Linked DNA regions of Immundisolibacter sp.. Each later gene encodes a partner of the first gene's protein in a complex. Links are inferred from orthologs where the notes say so. Each region holds a gene or a part of one and is shown on either strand. Other genes may lie near its edges.

Region 1 (7,732 bases):
GGGAGCAGGTGGCACTGGCCAAGGACAATCTGGCCGCCCACCAGCGCGTGTACGACCAGATCCACATGCGCAGCGAGCGTGGCGTCGGCCGCACGGCGGACACCGATCAGGCGGCCGGTCGTCTGGCCTTGGCGCGGGCCAATCTGGAAGCCCAGCAGGGCAACCTGCGCGACGCCGAGATTGCCTACATGCGGGTTGTCGGGGAAATGCCGACCGATCTGACCCTGCCGACCGCGCCGGCCGACAAGATGCCGGCCGATCTGCAAGGCCTGGTGGGCGAGGCGCGGGAAACTCATCCGACGCTGCTGTCGGCGGTGGCCGACATCGACGCCACCACGGCCCAGCACGAGCAGGCACGGTCCAATGATTTCCCTCGTTTCGATCTTGAACTGGGCGCCAGCCACAACAAAAACATCGACGGTGTGCGCGGTGCGGACGAAGACCTGATCGCCATGGTGCGGATGAACTACAACATCTATCGCGGTGGCGCGGACCTGGCGCGCAAGCGCTCGACCGCCCATCGCATCACCGAGGCGAAGGACATCCGTGACCGTGCCGAGGACCAGGTGATCGAGGAGGCCAGCCTGTCCTGGAACGACCTCCTGACCGCCCAGACTCGGCTGGATCTGCTGCGCCAGCACGCCGATGCTGCCAATTTGACGCGGACCGCCTACCTGAAGCAGTTCAACATCGGCCAGCGCACGCTGCTCGACTTGCTGGATACGGAAAACGAGCGCTTCGTCGCCGAGTCCAATTACATCGACGGCAAGTACCGCGTGCTGTACGCCCACTACCGCATCTTCGGCAGCAAGGGCCAGTTGCTGGGCACCCTGGGTGTGACGCCGCCGGAGTTCGTCGGCGAGGAACCGAAGGACGGCAGCTGATCGCCTGGGCTACCTGTCCCGGCTGTGGGAGGCCCGGCCTCGGGCCGAATGGTTGAGCTGGGGATTCGCGGCGGGGGCGCCGCTCCCACGGGGTTGCTGCTCCCTCAGGGGTAGGGCTTCCACACTGGTTGGCTGCTTCCACATCTGTGCTTCAGCTGTGGGAGGCCCGCCCTCGGGCCGAATGGTTGAGCTGAGGATTCGCGGCGGGGTCGCCGCTCCCACGGGGTTGCTGCTCCCTCAGGGGTGGTGCTTCCACACAGGTTGGCTGCTTTCCCAGCTGTGCTTCAGCTGTGGGAGGCCCGCCCTCGGGCCGAATGGTTGAGCTGGGGATTCGCGGCGAGGGCGCCGCTCCCACGGGGTTGCTGCTCCCTCAGGGGTAGGGCTTCCACACAGGTTGGCTGCTTTCCCAGCTGTGCTTGAGCTGTGGGAGGCCCGCCCTCGGGCCGAATGGTTGAGCTGGGGACTCGCGGCGGGGTCGCCGCTCCCACCAGGGGTGCCGCTTATGCCCCGGCCTGAACGGCGGCCCGCGGACTCAAGCGCAGCAGCAGTTTTTCCACCGCTTCCAGACGCGCCGGCGCGGTGGCGGTCGGCTGGGTCACCGTGAGCTTGCTGCGGCCGTCGAAGCGATAAACCTTGGGTTCGTTGCGGATCAGCTTGAGCAAGGCGTCGACGTCGATCGCCGGCTGCTCGACCAGGCTGATGCTGAAGCCGTTCTCGCCGCCAGTGATGGCGGTCACGCCCAGTTGTCTTGCCAACAGCCGCAGCCGCGCCTGCGCAAACAGCAGCGCGGTCGGTGCCGGCAGCGCGCCGAAGCGGTCCACCAGTTCCACCTGCAGTTCTTCCAGTGCCGGCAGGTCCGGCGCACTGGCGATGCGCTTGTACAGCACCAGGCGCTGGTGCACGTCGGCCACGTAGTCGGTCGGCAGCAGTGCCGCGGCGCCCAGGTTGATGTCCAGCTCGTGCCGCACGGCGGCATCGAAGTCCGGCGCGCGTCCGGCGCGGATGTCGCGCACGGCCCGCTCGAGCAGCTCGTTGAACAGCGTGAAGCCGATCTCCTGGATGTGGCCGCTCTGCTCATCGCCCAGCAACTCGCCGGCGCCGCGGATTTCCATGTCGTGGCTGGCCAGCGTGAAGCCGATGCCCAGTTCGCCCAGGGACTCGATGGCCTCCAGGCGCTTTAGGGCATCGCCCTTGAGCGAGTCGCGGCTGGGCACCAGCAGGTAGGCATAGGCCTGGTGGTGCGAGCGCCCGACCCGGCCGCGCAGCTGGTGCAGCTGGGCCAGGCCCAGGGTGTCGGCGCGGTCGATGATGATGGTGTTGGCGGTCGGCACGTCGATGCCGCTCTCGATGATGGTGCTGCACACCAGCAGGTTGAAGCGGCGGTGGTGGAAGTCCGCCATGATGTGTTCGAGCTCGCGCTCCGGCAGCTGGCCGTGGCCCACGCGCAGGGTCGCTTCCGGCAGCAGCCGGGCCAGGTCGTGGGCCACGCGCTCGATGGTCTCGACCTTGTTGTGCAGGAAATACACCTGCCCGCCGCGCTTGAACTCGCGCAGGCAGGCCTCGCGCACCAGCTCGGCATCGAAGGGCCGCACGAAGGTCTTGACCGCCATGCGCCGCGGCGGCGGGGTGGCAATGATCGACAGGTCGCGCAGGCCGGACATGGCCAGGCTCAGCGTGCGCGGAATCGGCGTGGCGGTCAGGGTCAGCACGTCGACTTCGGCGCGCAGGGCCTTGAAGGCCTCTTTCTGCTTGACGCCGAAGCGGTGTTCCTCGTCGATGATCAGCAGTCCCAGGCGCTGGAACTTGACGTCCTTTTGCAGCAGCCGGTGGGTGCCGATGACGATGTCGAGCTTGCCCGCGGCCAGATCGGTCAGGATCTGCTGCTGTTCCTGTTTGGACTCGAAGCGCGTCAGCGCCGCCACGCGCAGCGGCCAGTCGGCCATGCGGTTCTTGAATGATTCGGCGTGCTGCTGCGCCAGCAGCGTGGTCGGCACCAGCACCGCCACCTGCTGGCCGGCGTGGGCGGCCACGAAGGCGGCGCGCATGGCGACCTCGGTCTTGCCGAAGCCCACATCGCCGCAGACCACGCGGTCCATGGGTTTGTCACTGGCGATATCGGCCAGCACCTCGCTGATGGCGCGCGCCTGATCCGGGGTTTCCTCGAACGGAAAGCTGGCCGCGAAGCGCGCGTAGTCGTCCGGCAGCGGGATGGCGTGGCCGCCGCGGGCGGCGCGCTTGGCGTAGATGGCCAGCAGCTCGGCCGCCGCGTCGCGCACCTGCTCGCGCGCCTTGCGTTGGGCGCGCTGCCAGTCGCCGCTGCCGAGTTTGTGCAGCGGCGCGTGGGCGGCGTCGGCGCCGGTATAGCGGTGGACCAGTTCCAGACTGCCGACGGGCACGTAAATCTTGGCCCGGTCGGCGTATTCGATGGCCAGGTACTCGCCGCTGCCGCCGCCGACCTCCAGCGTTTCGAGGCCCAGGTAGCGCCCCACGCCGTGCTCGATGTGCACCACCGGATCGCCGGCCGCCAGCTCGGTCAGGTTGCGGATGACCGCCTCGGGGTCGGTCTCGCGCTTGTCGCGGCGGCGCTGTTGCACCACGTGCTCGCCGTAGATCTGGCTCTCGGCGACGATGGCGACGCCGGCCTGTGGCAGCAGCAGGCCTTCGTCCACCGGCGCCACGGCGATCGCCAGCGGCGCGTCGCTGGCGATGAACTGCGCCCAGTCGTCCACCACCTGCACGCCGATGTGCTGGCGTTGCAGCATCTCGCGCAGGGTCTCGCGCCGGCCCAGGCTTTCGGCGGCGATCAGCGTGCGGCCCTCGAAGCCGGCGACGAAGTCCTGCAGCGCTGCCAGCGGCCGGGCGGCGCGGCTGTCCACCGGCAAGGCCGGTGGTTTGCCGATCGGCAGGGCGTGGTCGTCCGCCGCCTCGCGCAGCGCGATCTGCGCAAAGCGCTTGAAGGCGGCGAACACGGCACCCGGCTCCAGGTACAGCTCGGCCGGCGGCAGCGGCGGGTAATCGCGCACCAGGCTGCGCGCCTCGAAGCGCTCGCGCACCGTGCCCCAGAAGGCATCGCCGGCTGCCAGGCAGCCTTCCTGCCAGGCGATGGTGGCGCCCGCCGGCAGGTAGTCGAACAGCGTGGCCGTCGCCTCGAAAAACAGCGGCATGTAGAACTCGATGCCGGCCGGCGGGCGACCGGCCTGCAGCTCCCGGTACAGGGCCGAGCGCGCGGGGTTGGCCTCGAACACCTGCATGTAGCGCTGGTAGAAGCGCTCGATGGCCGGCGGGTTGACCGGAAACTCGCGCCCCGGCAGCAGGTCCACGCCGGGCAGGCTGTCCTGCGAGCGCTGGCTGTCCGGGTCGAAGCGGCGGATGGATTCGACCTCGTCGTCGAACAGCTCGACCCGGAACGGCCACTCGCTGCCCATCGGGAACAGGTCCAGCAGCCCGCCGCGCACCGCGAACTCGCCGTGCTCCATGACCTGGTTGACCGCCGTGTAGCCGGCGCGGATCAGGCGTTCGCGCATCTGCGTCAGATCCAGCCGGTCGCCGCGCGCCAGGCGCAGGCTGTAGGCGTCCAGATACGCCTGCGGCGCCAGGCGCTGCATCAGCGTGGCGATGGGCACGATCACCACCCCGGCGCGCAGGCCGGGCAGGCGGTGCAGCACCGCCAGGCGCTCGGAAACCAGATCCTGGTAGGGCGAGAAGGCGTCGTAGGGCAGCGTTTCCCAGTCCGGGAACGTCAGCACCGGCAGATCGGCGCCGGCAAAGAACGGGATTTCGCGCGCCAGGCGCTCGGCCGCCGGCGTGTCGGCCACCACCACCAGCAGCGGGCCGCTTGCGGTGCGCGCCGCTTCGGCCAGCGCCAGCGCCTGACTGGCGCCGGCAAGGCCGCTCCAGTCGCGCCGCTCGCCGGCCCTGGCGGGCAGGGGCGGACGCAGCAGGGGGGCGGGAACGGCGGGGCCGATGGGCAGGGCGGTACTCATGCAGCCGGTATTATAGGCAGCGCCGTTGTCACCCCGGTTTTACTGCATGCCCGTCAGTCCCCGTCAGGCCCGCTATCTGGATGCGCTCGGCGTGATGCGCTACGCGCGGCGTGTGGCGGACGGGATTGTGCCGGACGCATCGGTCGCGGCGCCGACCGTGGCCGTGCTGGCGGAAACGTCGCAGCCGTTCACAGCGCCAGCGGCAAGCACGCAGGCCCTGGCGGCGACGCCAGTCGCGTCCCATCCAGCGGTTTCGACTCTTCCACCCGCAGACCCCGCGCTTGCCTGGCCGCGGCTGATCGCGCAGATCGCTGCCTGCACCGCCTGCGGCCTGAGCCGCACGCGCACCAACACCGTGCCGGGCGTGGGTGATCCTCGCGCGGACTGGTTGATCGTCGGCGAGGCGCCGGGCGCCGATGAGGACGCGACCGGCGAACCCTTCGTCGGGCGTGCCGGCAAGCTGCTCGACGCCATGCTGCGGGCGGTGGGCCTGAGCCGCCAGCGCGGCGTCTACATCACCAACATCGTCAAATGCCGACCGCCGGACAATCGCGACCCGGCGCCGGACGAGGCGGGCGCCTGTGCGGGCTACCTGGAGCGGCAGATCGCGTTGATCCATCCGAAGCTCATCCTGGCCGTCGGCAAGGTGGCGGCCCACAACCTGCTGGGCACCGAGGAGCCGATGAACCGGCTGCGCGGCAAGGTGTGGCAGTGGCGGGGCACGGACCTGCCCGTCGTGGTGACGTACCACCCGGCCTATCTGCTGCGCTCGCCGCTGGAGAAGCGCAAGTCCTGGGACGACCTGTGCCTGGCGCAGGACGTTTATCGCCAGCGCAGCGGGCAGCCCGCCTGATGGCCGCGCGGCTGCCCGACCCGGACGCCGGCGGCGTCATCGCGGTGCGGGCCATGGCGGCCGTCGACGTGCCGGCCGTGGCGGCCATCGAGAAACAGGCCTACCCGGCGGTTCAGGCGTGGTCGGAGGGCATCTTTCGCGACTGCCTGCGCGTCGGCTACCTGTGTCAGGTGCTGGAAGTCGACGCCGAGCTGGCGGGCTACGGCATCTTGTCGATCGCCGCCGGCGAGGCGCACCTGCTGAATGTGTGCGTGGCGCCGGGGCGGCAGGGGCGGGGCCTCGGCCGCCTGCTGGTGGAACATTTCCTGGATCTGGCCGACCGCTACAAGGCGCACACGGTGTACCTGGAAGTGCGCCCGTCGAACACGCCGGCGCGGGCGCTTTACAAGTCGTTAGGGTTCCGGCGCATCGGCGTGCGAAAATCCTACTACCCGGCAGCGCCCGGCGAGCCGCGCGAAGACGCCATCCAGCTCGCCCGGGACATTGCCTGAGCGCTGCTTCGTCCCCATCTAGTGCAACCCTGAGCCCGATTTGCCGGCGATCTTTCCGCCGGCGCTGATTCCTGCATGACCGAACTGACCCCCGAAGTCGCCCGGCGGCGCACCTTCGCCATCATCTCGCACCCGGATGCCGGCAAGACCACGCTGACTGAAAAGCTGCTGCTGTACGGCGGCGCCATCCAGATGGCCGGCACCGTCAAGGCGCGCAAGGCCGCCCGCCACGCCACCTCGGACTGGATGGCGCTCGAAAAGGAGCGCGGCATCTCCGTGACCTCGTCGGTGATGCAGTTCCCGTACCGGGACTGCGTGATGAACCTGCTGGACACGCCCGGCCACGCCGATTTCTCGGAAGACACCTACCGCACGCTGACGGCGGTCGACTCCTGCCTGATGGTGATCGACGCCGCCCGTGGCGTGGAGGAACGCACCATCAAGCTGATGGAGGTGTGCCGCCTGCGCGACACGCCGATCATCACCTTCGTGAACAAGCTGGATCGCGAGGGCCGCGAGCCGGTCGAGCTGCTCGACGAGATCGAGTCGGTGCTGGGCATCGCCTGCGCGCCGGTGAGCTGGCCGATCGGCATGGGCCAGCGCCTGAAAGGCATCGTCGACCTGATCACGGGTCAGGTGCGGTTGTTCGGTGCCCGCCACGGCGAGCGCGCGGTGGCCGGCGAGCTGCTGGACGGTCTGGACGACCCGCGGCTGCTGGAGCACCTGGACGCCCAGGACCTTGCCGCGCTGCGCGACGAGATCGAGCTGGTGCAGGGCGCCAGCGCCAGTTTTGACCTCGAGGCCTACCGCGCCGGCCGCCAGACGCCGGTGTTCTTCGGTTCCGCCATCCACAACTTCGGCGTGCAGGAACTGCTGGACGCGGTGGTGCGCTACGCGCCCTCGCCGGGCGCACGGGCAGCGGTGGAGCGCGTAGTGCAGCCCGACGAGCCGGCTTTCACCGGTTTCGTGTTCAAGATCCAGGCGAACATGGACCCGGCGCACCGCGACCGGGTGGCGTTCTTTCGCGTCTGCTCGGGCGCCTACGAGCGCGGCATCCGCATCAAGCATGTGCGCATCGGCCGCGAGCAGCAGCTGGCCAACGCCATCACTTTCATGGCCGGCGAGCGCGAAGGCGCCGAGCGGGCCGTGGCCGGTGACATTCTGGGCATCCACAACCACGGCACGGTGCGCATCGGCGACACCTTCACGCAGGGCGAGAGCCTGCGCTACACGGGCATTCCGGACTTCGCGCCGGAGCTGTTCCGCCGCGCCCAGCTGCGCGACCCGCTGCGCAGCAAGGCGCTGCTCAAGGGCCTGGAACAATTGTCGGAGGAGGGCGCCACGCAGCTGTTCCGGCCGCTGATCAACAACGATCTGATCCTGGGCGCGGTCGGCGTGCTGCAGTTCGAAGTGGCGGCCTATCGCCTGAAGCATGAGTACGGCGTCGAGGCGACCTTCGAGCCGGTCAACGTCGTCACCTGCCGCTGGGTACACGGCGACGACGCCAAGAAGCTCGACGAA
Region 2 (6,209 bases), on another replicon or contig:
ACGTGCTCGTCGCGAAAGGCCGGCACCTTGCCGAACGGGCTCAGGGCCCGGAACTCGGGGTCGTCGCTGCCTGGGAACACCGGATTCAGCTCGTACGGGATGTTCTTTTCCGCCAGCGCGACGCGCACCTTGCGCACGAACGGGGAAATCGGGGCACCGAATACGACGGTCATGACAAGGCTCTCCTCGGGTGGGTGAATGGCGCCGCCGTGTTGCGTGCGGCGATCAATCGTACGTGAGGCGACTGCGGCGCAGGTAGGCGTAGGTGCCGGCCAGGCCCGCCAGCAGCAGCGCGCCGGTGGCCAGAAACGCGCCCTTCAGGCCCAGCCCGTGCACCAGCCCGCCCAGCAGCACCGGCACGGCGAAGTAGCCCAGCCGGTTGAACAGCGTGCGCAGGCCGATTACCAGCCCGCGCTGGCTGGGGGCGGTCTGACGGCCGATGGCGGCCAGCAGCGTCGGCAGGCTGAGGCCCAGGCCCAGGCCATGCAGGGCGCTCAGCAGCCCGACCGCGAGCGGGGCGGTTACGAGCGGTACCGCGCTGATGGACAAGGTGGCCAGCACGATGGACCCGAACAGTACCGCGGTCATGGAACTGCGCCGGATGAGCTGTGCGGCCATGAGCGAACCGACCGAAACCGCCCCATTGATGCAGGCAAACATGAAGCCGATGCGCGCCGCCGAGAAGCCGATCTGGTCCAGGTGCACCGGGTAGAACGACGCATTGACGGCGGCTGACGACAGCCGCAGCAGGGTGAGCAGCATGACGATCAGCAGCGGCGCCTGCCACAGCAGCGGCAAGGCCTGTCGATAGGCGCCGCCGGTCACCTGCCACAGCGTGCCGACGCGCTCGTGTTCGCGGATGTCGGGCAGGGGCAGGGCCACCAGCGTCAGCAGTCCGCCCCACATGGCCATCAGCAGGAAACCGGCGCCCAAGCCCTGCCAGCTGACCAGCGCGCCGGCCGCCAGCGGCGCCAGCAACATGCCGATGCTGCCGGCAAAGGAAAATCGGCCCATGAAGCTGTTGCGCTCGCCGGTTGGCGTGGCGCGGATGGCGTAGGACTGCGCCGACAGCCAGCTCATGCTGCGCGCCAGTCCGCCCAGCAACTGCAGGCCACAGGCGCTCAGGAAGCCGCCGGCCAGCGGATACAGGGCCGCCGTCAGGCCGGCGCCGAGACCCGCCCACAGCATGATTCGCCGGTCGCCGTAGCGGTCGCACAGCGCGCCCGCCGGCACCGCCAGCAGCAGCGGGCTGAGCGAGGCCAGCGCCACCGCAATGCCCAGTTGTGCCGGTGGCAGGCCGCGGTCGAGTGCCCACAGCGGCAGCAGCATGCCGATCAGCGACTCGGTGGTGATGCCGAAAAACGCGCTGGCGTAGACCAGGGCGCGTTGCAGCGGGCGCAGTGGGGCGCCGGCCGGGAGGGTCGGGCTCACGCGCTGCGTTTGCCTCGTTGGGATGTTTTGGCCTGCCGCGCCAGCAGCGGCGCCAGAAAGCGCCCGGTGTGCGAGTGCGGTTCCAGCGCCAGGTCTTCCGGTGTGCCGCAGGCCAGGATCTGGCCGCCGCCGCTGCCGCCCTCGGGGCCAAGATCGATCAGCCAGTCGGCGGTCTTGATCACGTCCAGGTTGTGCTCGATCACCACCAGCGTGTTGCCGTCGTCGCGCAGGCGCGTGAGCACGCCCAGCAGCAGCTCGATGTCCTGGAAGTGCAGGCCGGTGGTCGGTTCGTCCAGGATGTACAGAGTGCGACCGGTGTCGCGCTTGGATAGTTCGCGCGACAGCTTGACGCGCTGCGCCTCGCCGCCGGACAGGGTGGTGGCGGCCTGACCCAGACGCACGTAACCCAGGCCGACGGCGCTGAGCGTGTCGAGCTTGCGCTTGACGATGGGCACGGCGCTGAAGAACTCGCCCGCCTGTTCGATGGTCATGTCCAGAATCTGGTGGATGTTCCTGCCCTTGTATTGAATCTCCAGAGTCTCGCGGTTGTAGCGCTGGCCGTGACATATGTCACACGGCACGTAAATGTCGGCCAGGAAGTGCATCTCGACCTTGAGCATGCCGTCGCCCTGGCAGGCCTCGCAGCGGCCACCGGCCACGTTGAAGCTGAAACGCCCCGGCCCGTAGGCGCGGGCGCGCGCCTCCGGCGTGCCGGCCATCAGTTCGCGGATCGGCGTGAAAAGTCCGGTGTAAGTGGCCGGATTCGAACGGGGTGTTCTGCCGATCGGGCTTTGGTCGATGTTGACCACCTTGTCGATCTGTTCCAGGCCGTGGATGGCCTGATACGGGGCCGGCTCGTCGCGCGCCTGGTTCAGCTTCTGCGCCACCGCCTTGTACAGCGTCTCGTTGATCAGCGTGGACTTGCCGGAGCCGGACACGCCGGTGATGCAGGTCAGCAGGCCGAGCGGGATTTCCACCGTCACGTCCCGCAGGTTGTTGCCGCTGGCGCCCTCGATGCGCAGAACCCGCTGCGGGTCGGGCGGCGTGCGCGTGGCCGGCAGGGCAATGGCGCGCTTGCCGGACAGGTACTGGCCGGTGACCGAATCCGGGTTGGCGATGATCTGGGCCGGCGTGCCCTCGGCAATGATGTAGCCGCCGTGCACGCCGGCGCCGGGGCCGATGTCGACCAGGTGGTCGGCCAGGCGCATGGCATCCTCGTCATGCTCGATCACGATCACCGTGTTGCCCAGATCGCGAAGGTAGGTGAGCGTGGACAGCAGGCGCTGGTTGTCGCGCTGGTGCAGGCCGATGGACGGCTCGTCCAGCACGTACAGCACGCCGACCAGGCCGGCGCCGATCTGGCTGGCCAGGCGGATGCGCTGCGCTTCGCCGCCGGACAGGGTGTCGGCCGAGCGGGCCAGGGTCAGGTAGTCGAGGCCGACGTTGACCAGAAAGCCCAGCCGGGCCTCGATCTCGCGCAGGATCTTCTGGGCGATGGTGCCGCGTGCGCCGGGCAGTTCCAGCGTGCTGAAAAACGCCCGCGCCTGGCCCACCGGCAGCACCACCAGCTCCGGCAGCGGCCGGCCGGCGATGTAGACGTGGCGCGCCTCGCGCCGCAGCCGGCTGCCGCCACAGGCGGTGCACAGCCGGTTGCCCAGAAAGCGCGACAGGTGCTCGCGCACGGCATTCGAGTCGGTCTCGCGGTAGCGACGGGCAAAGTTGTTGACGATGCCTTCGAAGGCGTGCCGCTTGCGCTTGCCGCGCCCGTCCGGGCCGGCGTAGGTGAAGTTGATTTGCTCCTCGCCGCTGCCGAACAGGATCGCCTGCTGGTGCAGCTGCGCCAGTTCCTCGAACGGCGTTTCGATGTCGAAGCCGTAGTGCCGGGCCAGGCCCTGCAGGATGTGCATGTAATAGGCATTGCGCCGGTCCCAGCCGGGAATGGCGCCGGCGGCCAGGCTGAGGCTCGGATCGGCGACGATGCGCTGCGGGTCGAAGAACTGCGCCACCCCCAGGCCGTCGCACTCCGGACAGGCGCCGGCCGGGTTGTTGAACGAGAACAGGCGCGGTTCGAGCTCCGCCAGCGAGTAGCCGCAGTGCGGGCAGGCAAAGCGGGCCGAGAACAGCAGCTCGGCCGTGTCCTGGTCCAGAAACGCCACCTTGACGATGCCGTCGCCGAGCGCCAGCGCCGCTTCCAGCGAATCGGCCAGGCGGCTTTGCGCGTCCGGGCGCAGGCGCAGCCGGTCGACCACCACCTCCACGTTGTGCTTGCGCTTGCCATCCAGCGGCGGCGCCTGGTCGAGTTCCACCAGCTCGCCGTCGATGCGCGCCCGCACGTAGCCGCGCCCGCGCAGGCCCTCGATCAACTGCGCGTGCTCGCCCTTGCGCCCGGCGACCACCGGCGCCAGCAGCATGACGCGCGTTTCCTCGGGCAGCGCCAGCAGCGTGTCGACCATCTGGCTGACCGTCTGCGCGCGCAGCACCACGCCGTGCTCCGGGCACTGCGGCTCGCCGACGCGGGCGTACAGCAGGCGCAGGTAGTCGTAAATCTCGGTGATGGTGCCGACCGTCGAGCGCGGGTTGTGGGAGGTCGATTTCTGCTCGATCGAGATGGCCGGCGACAGGCCCTCGATGTGATCGACGTCCGGCTTTTCCATCACCGACAGGAACTGGCGCGCGTAGGCGGACAACGATTCCACGTAGCGGCGCTGGCCCTCCGCGTACAGCGTGTCGAAGGCCAGCGAGGACTTGCCGGACCCCGACGGGCCGGTGATGACCGTCAGCTTGTCGCGTGGCAGATCGAGGTCGATGTTCTTCAGGTTGTGGGTGCGCGCGCCGCGGATGCGGATGGCGGGCTGGCCTTCGGGAATGCTGCTCATGATGTGGGCTTGCGACGGGCGGCGGCTGCAAACCGGCCATGGTACGGGGCGTGCGAAGCACGGCGCAAAGTACGAAGCATCGCGCAGCACAGCTGCGCTCCTGCACTGCTTTTCACCGCTGCCGGGCGCCGCGAACTCCGGGATGGATTTGTTCCGCGCTTCCCCCTAAGGTTCGCGGCTACGCGCCGTCGGGCCTTCTGGCGGCGCCAGACTCAGCGGGGGATTCCATGCAGACGCAATTTCCGCACCACGTGCGTACCACCGCCGAGGGCGCCGCCGTCGAGCGCATCGTGCGCAAGTGCGTGCACTGCGGCTTCTGCAACGTCACCTGCCCGACGTTTCAGATTCGCCGCGACGAGCTCGACGGCCCGCGCGGTCGCATCTACCAGATCAAGGACGCCATCGAGACCGGCGTGGTCGCGCCCAGCCTGCGCACGCACCTTGATCGCTGCCTGAGCTGCCGCGCCTGCGAGACCACCTGCCCGGCGGGCGTGGAGTACGGCCGCGTGTTGGACTACGGCCGCGAAGTCGCCGAACAGGCGGCGCCGCGCCGCCCCGGCGAGCGCCTTGTGCGCTGGGGTCTGCGCCTGGTTTTGCCGCACGCCGGCCGCTTTGCGGCCGTGCTGGGACTCGGCAGACTGGCGCGCCCGCTGTTGCCGGCCAGCCTGAAAGCCCTTATTCCGCCGGCCCGCGCAGCCGGGCCACGGCCGACCAGCCGCCACGCGCGGCGCATGCTGCTGCTGGCCGGCTGCGTGCAGGACGCGCTCGACCCGCGCATCAACGCCGCCACCGCGCGCGTGCTGGATCGGCTCGGCATTCAACTGGATGTCATCGCCAGCAGCGGCTGCTGCGGCGCGCTCAGCCACCACCTGACCGCCACCGACGAGGCGCGGGATTTCATGCGCCGCAACATCGACGCCTGGTGGCCGCAGCTGCAAGCCGGCGCGGAAGCCATCGTGGTCACCGCCAGCGGCTGCGCGGTGCAGGTCAAGGACTACGGCCGCCTGCTGGCCGATGATCCGGCTTACGCCGAGCGTGCGCAGAAAATTGCCGACTGCGCGCGGGACCTGTCGCAAGTGCTCGCCGCCGAAGACCTATCGCTCCTCACGCCGGCCCCCGGCGCGCCGCGGCGCATCGCCTTCCAGAGCCCCTGCACGCTGCAACACGGCCAGCGCCTGGGCGGCGTGGTGGAGGGCCTGCTGCGCCGGGCAGGCTTCGAACTGCAGCCGGTGGCAGACGGGCACATCTGCTGCGGGGCGGCCGGCACCTATGCGCTGCTGCAGCCTGAGCTGTCGCACGAACTGCGTGGCCGCAAACTGGCCAACCTGGCTGCCGGCGCGCCGCAGCTGATCGTCACCGCCAACATCGGCTGCCTGAGCCATCTGCAGGGCAGGGCGCCGGTGTCGGTGCGCCACTGGATCGAGCTGTTCGATCCGGCGGACTGATCGAACAAATCGCGCGTTGCTGGCTTGATGAACCTTTCCGGAATTGTGGCCGGGACACGGAGGGCGCCGCCCCGAGTGGGCCTGCACGATGGAACGGCTAGGCGGTATCTCTCAAAACCCACAGTACAAAAAGAATGCCGCCCGTAGCGACTTGAAGCCAGAAGGCAAGCTTCGTACTCGTGGCAAGAAAGGCGCCCAGCGAAGATAGCGTGCGAAGGACAAGGCCCACGGCCAAGCCCAGTACAAAGAGCCCGACCCATGCCAACCAAGCAACACCAACGCCAGTGCAACCAAACCCCTCGCACCGGAGCTGCCAGATATCAACGGCCCAAGCGATGAGTCCGCCAACGAAGGTAATGTACGCAACGGCCAAAACCTTGCTTATAGGGTTCTTCATGATTCCTGACGCCTGACATACGGAGTTCATATAGGTTGCGCTGACGCAGGAAGCGCAACG

Evidence for each region.
Region 2: the proteins of mfd (region 1) and uvrA are in contact, whole or in part, in a crystal structure (PDB 4DFC), measured with the Escherichia coli proteins. The link is inferred for Immundisolibacter sp. from one-to-one orthologs.

What each region holds. Positions count from the first base shown.
Region 1 is NZ_JACIZD010000008.1:65,466-73,197, reverse strand. The notes cover bases 1,185-5,235. They hold mfd (transcription-repair coupling factor), read right to left. Parts: upstream 4,868-5,235; coding sequence 1,385-4,867; downstream 1,185-1,384. Other genes in these bases: H5U26_RS10450 (uracil-DNA glycosylase), read left to right, coding at 4,914-5,235. In the rest of the region: H5U26_RS10460 (TolC family outer membrane protein), read left to right, coding at 1-884; more of H5U26_RS10450, read left to right, coding at 5,236-5,720; rimI (ribosomal protein S18-alanine N-acetyltransferase), read left to right, coding at 5,720-6,211; H5U26_RS10440 (peptide chain release factor 3), read left to right, coding at 6,287-7,732. UniProt on the Escherichia coli protein: Couples transcription and DNA repair by recognizing RNA polymerase (RNAP) stalled at DNA lesions. Mediates ATP-dependent release of RNAP and its truncated transcript from the DNA, and recruitment of nucleotide excision repair machinery to the damaged site.
Region 2 is NZ_JACIZD010000021.1:2,393-8,601, forward strand. What follows is about bases 1,228-4,664. They hold uvrA (excinuclease ABC subunit UvrA), read right to left. Parts: upstream 4,308-4,664; coding sequence 1,428-4,307; downstream 1,228-1,427. Other genes in these bases: H5U26_RS14065 (MFS transporter), read right to left, coding at 1,228-1,431; glcF (glycolate oxidase subunit GlcF), read left to right, coding at 4,535-4,664. In the rest of the region: H5U26_RS14060 (glutathione S-transferase family protein), read right to left, coding at 1-173; more of H5U26_RS14065, read right to left, coding at 226-1,227; more of glcF, read left to right, coding at 4,665-5,752. UniProt on the Escherichia coli protein: The UvrABC repair system catalyzes the recognition and processing of DNA lesions. UvrA is an ATPase and a DNA-binding protein. A damage recognition complex composed of 2 UvrA and 2 UvrB subunits scans DNA for abnormalities.